3 regions of the Streptomyces griseochromogenes genome follow, and region 2 is predicted to be linked to each of the others. Evidence: riboswitches for the same ligand, from Rfam matches in the RefSeq annotation. Region 2 holds a riboswitch; each other region holds the start of a gene.

Region 1 (4,868 bases), 1.1 Mb from region 2:
CCGCCGTACAGCGCGTCCTGGCGGTGACCGCCGAGGAGGTCCAGGAGGTCGCCAAGGCCCGCCTGCGCCCCGACAACCGCGCGGTCCTCGTCTACGAGCCGAAGTCCCCGGAGACCGTCCAGGACGCCGACGTCCCCGAGGACCCGGAGCACGAGGCGACCGTAGAGGCCGGCAACGACAACGAGGAGACGGCCAAGTGAGCGAGCTCGCCACCATGGACTTCCACCCCCAGCCGCAGCCCGGCGAGGCCAAGCCCTGGGCGTTCCCGGCCCCCGAGCGCGGCACCCTGGACAACGGGCTGACCGTTCTGCGCTGCCACCGCCCCGGCCAGCAGGTCGTCGCCGTCGAGGTGATGCTGGACGCGCCTTTGGACGCCGAGCCGGGAGGTATGGACGGCGTCGCGACGATCATGGCGCGGGCCTTCTCCGAGGGCACCGACAAGCACTCCGCGGAGGAGTTCGCCGCCGAGCTGGAGCGGGCCGGTGCCACGCTCGACGCGCACGCCGACCACCCCGGCGTCCGTATCAGCCTGGAGGTCCCGGTCTCCCGCCTGGCCAAGGGTCTCGGCCTGCTCGCCGACGCGCTGCGCGCGCCCGCGTTCGCCGAGAGCGAGGTCGAGCGGCTGGTCCGCAACCGCCTGGACGAGATCCCGCACGAGCTGGCCAACCCCTCCCGCCGGGCCGCCATGGAACTCTCCAAGGAGCTGTTCCCGGCGACCTCGCGCATGTCGCGCCCGCGCCAGGGCACCGAGGACACGGTCGAGAAGATCGACGCGGCGGCCGTACGCGCCTTCTACGACCGCCATGTGCGGCCCGCCACGGCCACCGTGGTGGTGGTCGGCGACCTCACCGGCACCGACCTGGACGAGCTCCTCGCCGACTCCCTGGGCGCCTGGACCGGCACCCCGGGCCAGCCGCGGCCCGTGCCACCGGTGACGGCCGACGACACCGGCCGCGTCGTCATCGTCGACCGGCCCGGCGCCGTCCAGACGCAGCTGCTCATCGGCCGGATCGGCCCCGACCGGCACGACCGGGTGTGGCCCGCCCAGGTGCTCGGCACGTACTGCCTCGGCGGCACCCTCACCTCCCGCCTGGACCGCGTCCTGCGCGAGGAGAAGGGCTACACCTACGGCGTGCGCGCCTTCGGGCAGGTCCTCCGCTCAGCCTCGGAGGGCACGGGCGCCGCGATGCTCGCCATCAGCGGCTCCGTCGACACCACGAACACCGGTCCCGCGCTCCAGGACCTGTGGACGGTGCTGCGCACCCTCGCGGCCGACGGCCTGACCGACGCCGAGCGCGACGTCGCCGTGCAGAACCTCGTCGGGGTGGCGCCGCTGAAGTACGAGACCGCCGCGGCCGTCGCCGGCACCCTGGCGGACCAGGTCGAGCAGCACCTGCCCGACGACTTCCAGGCGACGCTGTATCAGCAGCTCGCCGCCACCGGCACCGTGGAGGCCACCGCGGCGGTCATCAACGCCTTCCCGGTGGACCGCCTGGTGACCGTCCTCGTCGGTGACGCGGAGCAGATCAAGGCGCCGGTGGAGGCGCTCGGCATCGGCGAAGTCAGCGTCGTGGCGGCCGAGTAGCGACCGGACGGCGCGACGCGCGCGTGGGGGCCCTGACGACCGACGGATCGTCAGGGCCTCTTGCCGTGCATCACCCTTCACCAGATGTCCGAATTGGGCAGAGGCTGCCCGTCTGGCCTGTGGGATGCGCTACAAAAGCCCGGATCCGTTTGAGGATCGAAAGCCGGGCCCTTTAGCGTCTTCCGGGCTGTCCGTCAGGCAGTGCGCCGCGCCCGCGGCACCGGACAGTCATCGCCGAGTCCCCGTACGGCGCGAGCCAGGGGAGCCGGGGACCCAACCGCAGTCCCTGGGGTGAATCGGACGCCCGCGCGCGAGCGAGGGGGTCCGTAGGAGACCTTCCTGCTCCGAACCCGTCAGCTAACCCGGTAGGCGAGAGGGAAGGAAAGGACCAGCCACTTCATGGCGTTCATGTGCGCCACCGGGAAGCATCGCAAGCCCGGCCGGGCCAAGCGCACCACCGCTCAGGCGGCCGGTATCGCGGCCCTCACCAGTACCGGTGTCGTCGGCACCCTCGCGGCCACCCCGGCGCTCGCCGCGGACGACTCCGCCGAGCAGACCGGCCTCACCCCGGTCATCGCCGTGAGCGACACGCTCGCCCACCAGATCGACGAGCAGGCCTCCGCGCAGAAGGAGGCCGCCGAGCAGAAGGCGGCCGAGGAAGCCGCGGCCAAGGAGGCCGCCGCAAAGGTCAGGAAGGACCGCGAGGCGCGGGCGCGCGCCGCCCGCGAGGCCGAGCGCAAGCGCCTGAACGCCTTCGTCGCCCCGATCGCGAACTCGTACGTCTCCACCGGCTACAAGGCCAGCAGCTCCCTGTGGTCCTCCGGCTCCCACACCGGCATCGACTTCCACGCGGCCAGCGGCACGACCGTTCACGCGGTCGGCTCCGGCACCGTCGTCTCCACCGGCTGGGGCGGGGCGTACGGCAACCAGATAGTGATCCGGATGGCGGACGGCATGTACACCCAGTACGGCCATCTGTCGTCCATCGGTGTCACCGTGGGCCAGAAGGTCACCCCGGGCCAGCAGATCGGCCTGTCCGGCGCGACCGGCAACGTCACCGGACCGCATCTGCACTTCGAGGCCCGTACGACCCCCGAGTACGGCTCGGACGTCGACCCCGTCGCCTACCTCCGTGGGCACGGCGTGAACGTCTGACGACCGCACGCACGACATCCGAAAGCCCCGGCTCACACGCCGGGGCTTTCGTCGTTTCTCACCGAGCCCGCATCATCCGCTGTCCAAAAAATATCCATGGATTCCGGCCCGCCGTCGGAAATTCCGGCCGATTGCAATAGAGTCACGGAACACACGTCCATCGTCGACGTTTCACGGGGATTAATGCGGAGGTCGGTCATGCGTATTCCGGCGCACTCGGTATGCACGGCGATCCGGGACGACATCGTCGCGGGTGTCCACGAGCGCGGCGGCCGCCTGACCGAGGAAGTACTGGCCCGCCGCTACGGGGTCTCGCGCGTCCCCGTCCGTGAGGCTCTGCGCACCCTGGAGGCGGAGGGCTTCGTGGTGACCCGCCGGCACGCGGGCGCGTGCGTGGCCGAACCGACCGAGCAGGAGGCCGCGGACCTGCTGGAGATGCGCGTGCTGCTGGAGCCCCTCGGCGCCCTCCGGGCCGCCCAGCGGCGCACCGAGGCCCATCTGAAGGTGCTGCGCGGCCTGGTCAGGCTGGGCCAGGAGCGGGCCAGGCGGGGCAGCAGCGAGGATCTGCGCTCCCTGGGGGGCTGGTTCCACGAGACGCTCGCGCAGGCCTCCGGCAGCCATTCGCTGAGCTCGACGCTCACCCAGCTGCGGCACAAGATCGCCTGGATGTACACGGTGGACGCCCCGGCGAACCCCGTGGAGTCCTGGGCGGAGCACGGCGCCATCGTGGACGCGGTGGCGCGGGGCGACGGCGAGCGCGCGCGGGTGATCGCGTCGCATCACGTCGAGCGTGCGACGGCCGTGCACCGGTTGCGGGCCTCCCTGGGCGGTGGCCGGGTGGAGCGTGTGAGGAACTCGCAACATGCCGTAAACATGCCGAGCCTGCGGCATTAACATGGGCACCGTATACAAAGGGGGGGATATTTGGGTGCCAGGTATTTCCCGTTGCCCCGTTCGCCGAGTTTCGTGCATTCGCGATGGCGCGCCCTTCGCATGCCTGCGATAAACCCGGCGCGCCTGCGATAAACCAGTCCGGTCCCCTGCCGAAAACGCGGAAGCCGCGTCACCCTTCCGGACGACGCGGCTTCACGGCACGGCTCAGACCGTCTCGGGCAGCTCCTCGAGGCCTTCGGCGACCAGCTTGGCCAGACGGTCCAGGGCGGCGTCCGCGCCCTCGGCGTCGGAGGCGAGGACGATCTCCTCGCCACCCTGGGCGCCCAGGCTGAGGACGGCCAGCATGGAGGCCGCGTTGACGGGGCTGCCGTCAGCCTTGGCGATCGTCACCGGGACGCCTGCGGCCGTGGCGGCTCGGACGAAGATGGAGGCGGGTCGGGCATGGAGGCCCTCGGCCCAGCCGACGTTGACGCGGCGCTCAGCCATGTGTTGCTGCCCTTCACTGTTCAGGGTTGTCTAGACCAGTTTCCCATATCGCGAAGCATGCCCGGAGCGGTCCTTCGTCCCGCCCCGAGTGTCGCCGGACCGCGGCCTCGGTCCGGCTTCCGTCCTCCACAGACTGCCTCGCGCCGTTGTCGTACGCGAGCCGTACTCTGGGGCCCATGCAGAGCCCGGCGGACCGGCATGACCGGCACGAGTACCCCGCCCACTGGGAGGCGGACGTGGTGCTGCGCGACGGGGGTACCGCGCGCATCCGGCCCATCACCGTTGATGACGCCGACCGCCTGATCAGCTTCTACGAGCAGGTCTCCGACGAGTCGAAGTACTACCGCTTCTTCGCGCCGTACCCGCGACTGTCCGCCAAGGACGTCCACCGCTTCACGCACCACGACTTCGTGGACCGGGTGGGACTCGCAGCCACCATCGGCGGCGAGTTCATCGCCACCGTACGCTACGACCGCATCGGCGCCGACGGTCTGCCCGCCTCGGCTCCCGCCGACGAGGCCGAGGTCGCCTTCCTGGTCCAGGACGCCCACCAGGGCCGCGGGGTCGCCTCCGCCCTGCTGGAGCACATCGCGGCCGTCGCGCGCGAGCGCGGCATCCGCCGCTTCGCCGCCGAGGTGCTGCCCGCCAACACCAAGATGATCAAGGTGTTCACGGACGCCGGGTACACCCAGCAACGCAGCTTCGAAGACGGCGTCGTACGCCTGGAGTTCGACCTCGAACCCACCGA
Region 2 (4,868 bases):
CTTGAGCGGATCTGTTGGCACCTGTGAGGTCTCGATGGCGGACATCGCCGAAAACGGTCGCACGTGGCTCCTGTCGGGGCCCACCAGCAGTTATGCGCTGCATCTCACCGATGCGGACGAACTGCTGCACCTCCACTGGGGCCCACGGATCGCGCTCGCCGACGCCGAGGCCCTGGCCGTGAGCCCGCTGCCGGCCTACTGGCCCTTCGAGTCCCCGCTCGACGGCCGCGAGGAGTACCCCGTCGAGGGCGGCCCCCGCTTCGTCCGCCCCGCCCTGTCCGTGCGCACCGAGGAGCGGCGCGGCACCGAGTGGCGCTTCGTGTCGTACGACACCCGAGGCGGCGCGGGCGACGAGGAACTGAGGCTGCGTTTCGACGACGACGGGCTCGCCGTCACCCTGCACTACCGGATGCGCGGCGACGTCGTGGAGCGCTGGACGACCGTGGAGAACGGCGGGCACGCGCGCGTGGAGCTGCTGCGCGCCGACGCCGCCACCTGGACCCTGCCCGACCGCGAGGGCTGGCGGCTGTCCCAGCTGCACGGCCGCTGGGCCGCCGAGTCCCTGCTCACCACCGCACCGCTCACCTACGGCGAGAAGATCATCGGCAGCCGCCGGGGCCACACCGGCCACCAGCACCTGCCCTGGGTCGCGCTCGACACCGACGCCACCGAGGAGCGCGGCGAGGTCTACGGCTGCGCGCTCGGCTGGTCCGGCACCTGGCGGATCGCCGTCGCCCAGCTCCCGGACGCGCGCGTGCAGATCACCGGCGGCGCCGGCTACGACGACTCGGGCCTGCTGCTCCTCGAGCCGGGGGAGTCGTACACCACCCCCGTCTTCGCGGGCCTGTGGAGCGACGGCGGCTTCGGCGGGGCCAGCCGCACCTGGCACGCCTACCAGCGGACGCATGTCGTCCCGGACGCGGAGCGGGACCGGCCGGTGCTGTTCAACTCCTGGGAGGCGACCAATTTCGACATCTCCGAGGACCAGCAGACCGCCCTCGCCCGGCGGGCCGCGGCGATCGGCGTCGAGCTGTTCGTCGTGGACGACGGCTGGTTCGGCGCCCGCACCAGCGACCGGGCCGGACTGGGCGACTGGACACCCAACCCCGCCCGTTTCCCCAAGGGCCTGAAACCTCTCGCCGACTACGTGCACGCCCTGGACATGCGGTTCGGTATCTGGGTCGAACCCGAGATGGTCAACCCGGACAGCGACCTCTACCGCGCCCACCCCGACTGGGTCCAGTACCAACCGGGACGCAAGCGGACAGAACTGCGCAACCAGCTCGTCCTCAACCTCGCCCGGGAGGATGTCCAGGAGTACCTGTGGGAACAGTTGGACACCCTTCTGTCCGGCGCCCCGATCGACTATGTGAAGTGGGACTTCAACCGCTGCTTCACCGACGCCGGCTGGCCCGGTGAGCCGTACCCGCAACGTCTGTGGGTCGACCACGTCCGCGCTCTGTACGACCTGCTGGACCGGCTGCGCGCCGCCCACCCGCAGGTCGCCTTCGAGTCCTGCTCGGGCGGTGGCGGCCGGATCGACCTCGGTGTGCTCGGTCGCACCGACCAGGTGTGGACCTCCGACAACACCGATCCGCTCGACCGGCTCGCCATCCAGCACGGCTTCAGCCAGATCCACCCCGCGCGGGTCATGGCGGCCTGGGTCACCGACAGCCCGAACACCCAGTTGAACGGGCGGGTCAGCTCGCTGCGATTCCGGTTCGTCAGCTCGATGGCCGGGGTGCTCGGCGTCGGCGGCGACCTCACCGAGTGGAGCGACCGGGAGCTGGCCGAGGCCCGGGAGTGGGTGGCTCTCTACAAGGAGATCCGCCCGGTCGTCCAGCGCGGCGACCAGTACCGGCTGCGGCCCCCGGCGGGCGGCCTGAGCGTCGTCCAGTACGTCCTCGGGGACGAGGCCGTGGTCCTCGCCTGCCTCCAGGCGCAGCGCTACGGCGAAGCGGTGCCGTCGGTGCGACTGCGCGGACTCGACCCGACAGCGTCGTACGAATGCCGCGAAACGGGCGAAGTGCACCGTGGTGCCGTGCTGCTGCACCACGGGCTGAGCACCGGACTGAAGGGTGACCTGGATGCGACGGTTCTCCGACTACGCCGCATCTGAGCCTTATGTCTGAATTGGAGCCTTAATTCCAACTCGCTCTGGAATGAGGGGGCGTGGGAGTGTGGCGCGTGAGGAGCGTCATATTCGTGACCGTGTGTCGCACGTCATGTCCACGTAATTCACATATCGGCACAGGAATTTGAAGAAAAGGAGGATCCGGGAATTTACGGAGGGTGACCGTGAATTCCCGAATTCGATCAGCGGCAGCTGGGATGCCGGGAACCTGCGGCTTGTCCGCTGCGTCTTGCTCGCCTACGTTCGCCACCAATCCGGTCGGAACGCCGAATCCTGCCGCCGCCCGGAGTCCCCACACACTTCACCCGTGTTCGGCAGGAGCGGGGGACCCGCCAGGTACCACTGCCTGTCCCGGTCTCCGGGGCAGGCTCGGGGTGCAGCCGCGCACCGCGCGGCCGGGCAGCTCCAGCCCGAACCCGACAGCTCACCTCGCAGGCGCCGGAGAGGAATGCGCCATGCCCGCGAAGGGTAAGCACCGCCGCCCCAAGCCCCCGCGTTTCACCCGCTCGATCGCTGTCGCCGGCACCGGCGGTGCCGCGCTGGCCCTGCCGCTCCTCGGGGCCACCGGAGCGCACGCCACCACCACGCACTCCGTTTCCTCAAAGGCCGTGCAGTCCCTTCCCGCCGTGGAGAAGACGGCCGAGAAGAAGGTTCCCGCGCAGCGGAATTCCGGCGTGCGCACCTACACGGTGAAGTCCGGCGACTGGCTCGCGAAGATCGCCGACGAGCAGCAGGTGAGCGGCGGCTGGCGCCGGATCTACGACGACAACCGGCAGGCCGTCGGCGAGAATCCCTCGCTGATCCACCCGGGCCTGAAGCTGTCGCTGGGCGGGAAGTCCGCCCGTACGCGGACCGAGTCCCCCGCGCCCGCGCAGCCCTCGCGGCCGTCCGACTCCGGCGCGCAGACCTTCGCGCCCTCCGCCCCCTCCACCGGCTACACCCTCCCGGTCGACGGCGCCACCGTGGGCACCGGCTATCACGTGGCCGGCAGCATGTGGTCCAGCGGTTACCACACCGGCGTCGACTTCGTCGTCCCGACCGGCACCTCCGTCAAGGCGGTCGCCGCCGGCACCGTCGTCTCCGCCGGGTGGGGCGGCGCGTACGGCAACCAGGTCGTCATCAGGCTGAACGACGGCTACTACGCCCAATACGCCCATCTCTCCCAGCTTTCCGTCTCGGCCGGCCAGACCGTGACCGGGGGCCAGCAGATCGGTCTGTCCGGCGCGACCGGCAACGTGACCGGCCCGCACCTGCACTTCGAGATCCGCACCACCCCGGACTACGGCTCGGACGTGGACCCGGTCGGCTACCTCCGCTCGCACGGCGTCGCCGTCGGCTGAGGCGCCGCGCCCCTCTGGAGAGCACCTGCCTGACACGCGGCCGAAGGCCGGACCCGATCCCCGGGTCCGGCCTTCGGCGTTGCGCTCGTTCGCCGCGTCAACGCGTGTGGCCAGGGCCTTATTCCAGGTTCACCAACTATTCAAAGGTGTCTTATGTCACCGCTCGTCAACCCCTTATTACGGTCGCGTAAGTCACATCCGAAGGTGAATCATGGTCCGATGTGGCAGACGATTCGAAGAGTGACAACACATCAGTGATCGGGTCGTACGTGGCGGTGGGGGACAGCTTCACCGAGGGCGTCGGCGATCCCGGCCCCGACGGGGCGTTCGTGGGCTGGGCCGACCGGTTCGCGGTACTGCTCGCCGACCGGCGGCCCGAGGGCGACTTCGCGTACACGAACCTGGCCGTGCGCGGAAAGCTGCTCGACCAGATCATGGCCGACCAGCTTCCGCAGGCCGTCGAACTGGCCCCGGATCTGGTCTCCTTCTGTGCGGGCGGCAACGACATCATCCGGCCCGGCACCGACCCGGACGAGGTGGCCGAGCGCTTCGAGCGGGCCGTGGCCCAGCTCACCGAGGTCGCCGGCACCGTGCTGGTGACGACCGGCTTCGACACCCGTGGCGTCCCCTTGCTCAAGCACCTGCGCGGCAAGATCGCCACCTACAACGGGCATGTGCGTGCCGTCGCGGACCGGTACGGCTGTCCCGTGCTCGACCTGTGGTCCCTCAAGTCCGTCCAGGACCGAAGGGCCTGGGACGACGACCGGCTGCACCTCTCGCCCGAGGGACACACGCGCGTGGCGCTGCGCGCCGGCCAGGCCCTCGGCCTCGAGGTCCCGGCCGATCCGGAGCAGCCCTGGCCGGAACTGCCGCCCCGGGGCACCCTGGAGATCCGCCGGGACGACGTCCACTGGGCCCGCGAGTACCTCGTGCCGTGGATCGGACGCCGACTGCGCGGCGAGTCCTCCGGGGACCATGTGACGGCGAAGGGCGCCCTGTCGCCGGACGACATCAAGATGCGGATCGCATCGGTCGCCTGACGGCCCGCGCCCGTGCCCCGTACCGCAGGCTCAGCGGTGCGGGGCACACGTGTGCGCCCGCCCCGGCCCGCTCACCGCCCCGGCGCGGTCAACGCCTCCCGCTCCAGCCCGAGTTCCCGGGCCAGGGCGTCGTCCACCCATGCCTGGGCCCGCGCGCGCGGCACCGCGCCCGGATACGACGTCAGCTGCACGGCCAGCCCGTCCAGGAGCGCGGTCAGCCGAAGGGCCGCCCCCATCGGGTCGGCGCACACGAACTCGCCCGCCGCCACGCCCTCCGCGATGACCTCGGCGATCGCGGCCTTCCACTGCTTGTCGAGGTCCCGCGCGACCTCCCGGAGAGCGGGTTCGCGCAGC
Region 3 (4,868 bases), 930 kb from region 2:
TTGCGGCGCGCCCATGCGCTTCCCCCGTCACTGAGTCCCCGGGTCTTCCAGACACTGGTCAGGTGTCAGTAATGAGTGTTGCAGAAGCCGTTCGGGCATGTCGCAAAATGCGAAATCGGATCCGAGCATCCCGCCGGTGTACCGATTCTTCGTACGTGCGCTTCGATCGGCAGCACGTCATCTACGCGCCGGACGGGCCGATACTCCATACCATCCGATCCGTTCGAATTTCCCTTGAAATTGATCAGCCAGGGAATTTCCCGTGGCGGCGCACATTCCGGAAGGGAGGGCGCTTGGCCGCGCGGGGTGGGGTGAGAGGCGTGCGAGGTGGGCGCGCACACGCCTCCGCGCCGGTCGACCGCGATATGAGCGGTCGCGAACAGGCTCAGGCGCGCCGGCGGATCATTCGCCACGCCGGCGCGTCCGGCCTTTCATCGCCACCGGTCGTCAGGCCGGGCGGACCACACTGTGGATGATCGAGTCGCCGCCGTAGTAGATGGATTCCTCGCGGACGTAGGCGCCGGGCTTCGGGGCGTGGATCATCATGCCGTTGCCGATGTAGATGCCGACGTGGCTGATGTCGTCGTAGAAGAAGATGAGGTCGCCGGGCTGGGCGTTGGTCAGGGACACCGTCGTACCGACGTTCACCTGGTCGTAGGTCGTGCGCGGCAGGGAGACGCCGGCGGCCTTCCAGGCGGCCTGGGTGAGGCCCGAGCAGTCGTAGGAGCCGGGCCCGGTCGCGCCCCAGACGTACGGCTTGCCGATCTGCGCGCGGGCGAAGGCGAGAACCTTCGCGGCCTTGGCGGCGTAGGTGGAGTCCGACGAGGTGGAGGTGCCCGAACCCGAGGACGAACCGGACCCCGAGGAGGAGCCGGAGCCGGAGGACGAGCCCGAGGCCGAGCCGGAACTCGACGTCGAGCCCGAAGACGCGCTCCCCTGCTTCGCCGCCTGCGCGGCCGCGGCCTGCCGCTTGGCGAGCTCCGCCGCCTTCCGCGCCGCCGCCTCCTGCTTCTGCTTCTCGATCGCCGCGAGGCGCGCCTTCTCCTCCGCCGTGAGCTTGGACAGCAGCTCCCGCGCTGTGGACAGCTTCTTCTGGATGGTGGACTTGGCGGTCCGGAGGTCGTTCTGCGACCGAGTCAGCGTCGCGAGGCTCTTACCGGCCTCCTGCCGCGTCTTCAGGGTCGCGGACTGCTCGGTGACGAAGTCGTCGACGGCGCCCTTCTGGCGCGAGGTCAGCCGGCTCATCAGCTGCGACTGGTCGAAGTAGTCCTGCGGGGAGTCCGCGAGCAGGAAGGTCGCGGTGTCGGGCGCGGCGTCCCCGGTCCGGTACTGGGCCGCGGCGAACATCCCCAGTTCTTCCCGCGCCTTGTTGAGCTTGGCCGTGCGCTTGGCCAAGTCGTCGCGCAGGGTGTCGACGCGCTTACGCTCGTTCGCGGTCTTCTCGTTGGCCGCGTCGTACTTCTCGGTCGCCGACTCGGCCTGTCGGTACAGGTCGTCGACCTTCTTCTGAACCTCTTCGAGGCTCGGCTTGCCGTCGGCGGCGGGGGCGGCATCGGCGGTCTGGGACAGCAGGGCCACCGAGGTGAGAGCGGCCGTGGCGAGCACGGGGGTGCGTATGCCGACTACGCGCGTACCCGTCGGGCGCGACTTGCGGTGCGACGCCAAGGGAGGCGACTCCTTCCATGTTCCGCCTACCGAGTTAGCTGTCGGGTTCGGGCGGGTGGTTCGGAAGGGTTGCCCTACGACCCTTTCCCCGGAAGGGAGTTGGGCCGATTCACCCCAAGGTCGGTGGGTCCCCGGCTCCGGCTGCCGTACGGGCGCGCCGGACTCGGCGGAGGCCGCTCGGCCCGGCGACGTTCGCCGGTGGGGGTCGGGCGGCCTGGCGGGAACGCTAGCCAACTCGTGTGGCCCCTGTGAAGGCTGGTGGGCGATATGCCCGATACATTTTCGTGACCTTTTCCCGGCGGCGTCGTTGAGTGCAGTCAATCCGCCTCGATGCCGTATGAGTTGTCCTGAATTGCAACGCCTGTAATCGGGTCAGTATTCGTCCGGCCGGAGCTGCCCGCGGATGGCCACAAGTCGGCACGCCCTTCCCCGCCCTTTCAGGGGCGATTCCAGCAGTTCCGGGGCGGGAGGCGGGTCCCTCCTCCCGAGACCGTCGGCAAGCCGTCCGAAAAGTGTGGCTTCGCGAGGCAGGGCAGGGCCGAAGCGGGAAGCCGCAGCGTGGTGGTTCCGGCGCGGGCGACTCGGTGTGCGGGAATCCGGCTGCTGCCGGATGGTGGGGAGATGCGGACGTCCGATGCGATGAGCGAGGCCGATTTCCGGTCCCTGCACCGGCGGCTCAGGGACAAGGCGCCCGGCGGCCGCGCGGGCCGGGGCGCCCTGGAGACGATCACCGGGACGCAGGTGCTGGCGGCCGTCCGCGAGGTGCGGTCCGGACGTGCGGTGTCGCTCGCGGCCCCCGTGAACACGCGGATCGCACCGGACGACGCCGATCCGGCCGAGCACCGGCTGACCGCTCCGGCCAGTGGTCACCCTCGTGCGCGCGGCCTGGATTTCGCGCGCGATCGTTTCGCCATGAACATTCACGGCGACGTGGACTCCCACCTCGACGCGCTGTGCCATGTCATCTACGACGGCACACTGCACGGCGGCCTGCCGGCCGCGGACGTGCTCTCACCGGACGGCGCCGACGCCCTGTCCGTCGACCTGGCCCGCGACGGCATCGTCGGCCGTGGGGTTCTCCTGGACATTCCCCGGCTGCACGGCGTCCCTTGGCTCGAACCCGGGTCGCACGTGACCGCTGACGACCTCGCCGCCGCGGAGGCCGAGCAAGGGCTTCGAGTGGGCAGGGGCGACATTCTCCTCGTGCGGGTCGGCCACCGCCTGCGGCGCGAGGAACTCGGCCCCTGGGACGTGTCCGGCGCTCGTGCCGGGCTCCATCCGGGCGCCATGGAGTTCGTGGCGGAGCGGGAGGTGTCCGTGCTCGGAAGTGACGGCAACAACGACACGGCCCCCAGCGCCGTGCGGGAGGTCGGCTTCCCGGTGCATGTACTCGCTGTCCACGCGATGGGACTGCCGCTGCTCGACTATCTGCGGTTCGAGGACCTCGCACCGGTCTGCGCGCGGGAGGGCCGCTGGACGTTCCTCTGCGTGATCGCCCCGCTCCTGCTGCCCTCGGCCACCGGTTCCCCGGTCAATCCCCTCGCCATACTGTGACGGGTGACCCGCCTCGTACGGGTCCCCCGCGGGAAACGAGCTACCGGCGGTGACCCCGCGCGCACGTCCGTGCGCATGGGGTCCCCGGCTGTCGCCGGCCGGTGCGGTCGTCGACCGGAAACCGACCGCGCGCCGCCGCCCAGGCTCACCCGCACAGCCCGACTCGCCGGGCACAGCACCCGGAGATACGTTGGGGAACGGGGCCGGACGGTGGCTGGGGCTGACGTCTCCTTCACCCCAGAAGGACCGGACAAAGCTCCGAGGGTGGTGGCCGGCATGACCGAAGCGCAGCATTACGACGTCATTGTCATAGGCACAGGTGCGGGTGGTGGCACCATCGCCCACCGGCTGGCGGACACGGGAAAACGGATCCTTCTGCTCGAGCGCGGCGACTATCTGCCCCGTGAACGCGACAACTGGGACTCCACCGCGGTCTTCGTCAAAGGAAAGTACCGCGCTCCGGAGTTCTGGTTCGACAAGAACGGAAATCAATTTCCGCCCGAGGTCAATTACTACGTGGGCGGCAACACCAAGTTCTACGGAGCCGCGCTCTTCCGCATGCGACCGGAGGACTTCGGCGAGCTCCGGCACCACGACGGCATCTCGCCCGCCTGGCCGCTGCGCTACGAGGACTTCGAGCCCTACTACACCCAGGCCGAACATCTCTACCTCGTGCACGGCCGGCACGGCGAAGATCCCACCGAGGGTCCTACCAGCGCCCAGTACGCCTATCCGCCGGTCCAGCACGAGCCTCGCATCGAGCAGCTCAGCCACGACCTGGAGAAGCAGGGTCTGCACCCCTTCCACCTCCCGATCGGGGTGAATCTCACCCAGGACGAACGGGGCCGGGCCGTACACACCAGCGCCTGCATCCGCTGCGATCGCGTCGACGGCTTCCCCTGTCTGGTCGGCGCCAAGTCCGACGCCCAGGTCATCTGTGTCGACCCCGCCCTGCGCCACGCCAATGTCGAGATGATCACCCATGCGGACGTTCGGCGCCTAGAAACGGATACGACCGGCCGGAGTGTCACCAAGGTCGTCGCCACCGTGGGGGACGGAGACCCCTCCACCGTGGAGTTCGGCGCCGACATCGTGGTCGTGGCCTGCGGTGCCGTCAACTCCGCCGTCCTGCTGCTGCGTTCGGCCGATGACCGGCACCCCCAGGGGCTCGCCAACAGCTCGGACGTGGTGGGCCGGTACTACATGCGTCACAACAACATGGCCCTCATGGCCGTGTCCCGGGAACCGAACGACACCAAGTTCCAGAAGACTCTGGCACTGCACGACTGGTACCTGGGATCCGACGACTGGGACTACCCCTTGGGCGGGATCCAGATGCTCGGCAAGTCCGACTCCGAGCAGATCCACGGCGAAGCGCCCCGCTGGGCCGGGGCGGTCGCCCCGGACATGCCGTTCGAGGTGCTGGCCCACCACGCGGTCGATTTCTGGCTGTGCGGGGAGGACCTGCCGGTCGCGGAGAACCGTGTCACCCTGGACCGGGACGACGGGATCCACCTCGCCCTCGACGAGAAGAACAACATCGCCGGGCTGGAGCGCCTGCGGCACAAACTGCAGGGCATGCTCGAACACCTGGGCATGCACGAACACCATCTCCTGTCGCGGAGCCTCTACCTGCACAAGGGCATGCC

The links. Region 2 has a riboswitch for cyclic di-AMP ahead of AVL59_RS15205 (M23 family metallopeptidase). Riboswitches for the same ligand answer to the same signal wherever they lie in the genome.
Region 1: another riboswitch for cyclic di-AMP. It lies ahead of AVL59_RS10405 (M23 family metallopeptidase); the one in region 2 lies ahead of AVL59_RS15205 (M23 family metallopeptidase).
Region 3: another riboswitch for cyclic di-AMP. It lies ahead of AVL59_RS19070 (C40 family peptidase); the one in region 2 lies ahead of AVL59_RS15205 (M23 family metallopeptidase).

The regions. Positions count from the first base shown of each region.
Region 1 covers NZ_CP016279.1:2,414,841-2,419,708, forward strand. The annotation lists gene AVL59_RS10395 (M16 family metallopeptidase) at 1-200, shown strand, start outside; gene AVL59_RS10400 (M16 family metallopeptidase) at 197-1,585, shown strand; cyclic di-AMP (ydaO/yuaA leader) riboswitch at 1,808-1,972, shown strand; gene AVL59_RS10405 (M23 family metallopeptidase) at 1,985-2,740, shown strand; gene AVL59_RS52040 (hypothetical protein) at 2,773-2,940, opposite strand; gene AVL59_RS10410 (GntR family transcriptional regulator) at 2,939-3,634, shown strand; gene AVL59_RS10415 (HPr family phosphocarrier protein) at 3,839-4,120, opposite strand; gene AVL59_RS10420 (bifunctional acetate--CoA ligase family protein/GNAT family N-acetyltransferase) at 4,297-4,868, shown strand, end outside.
Region 2 covers NZ_CP016279.1:3,553,379-3,558,246, forward strand. The annotation lists gene AVL59_RS15200 (alpha-galactosidase) at 35-2,119, shown strand; cyclic di-AMP (ydaO/yuaA leader) riboswitch at 2,422-2,585, shown strand; gene AVL59_RS15205 (M23 family metallopeptidase) at 2,590-3,474, shown strand; gene AVL59_RS15210 (SGNH/GDSL hydrolase family protein) at 3,729-4,514, shown strand; gene AVL59_RS15215 (TetR/AcrR family transcriptional regulator) at 4,586-4,868, opposite strand, start outside.
Region 3 covers NZ_CP016279.1:4,481,824-4,486,691, reverse strand. The annotation lists gene AVL59_RS19070 (C40 family peptidase) at 448-1,665, opposite strand; cyclic di-AMP (ydaO/yuaA leader) riboswitch at 1,674-1,844, opposite strand; gene AVL59_RS19065 (cyclase family protein) at 2,287-3,219, shown strand; gene AVL59_RS19060 (GMC oxidoreductase) at 3,496-4,868, shown strand, end outside.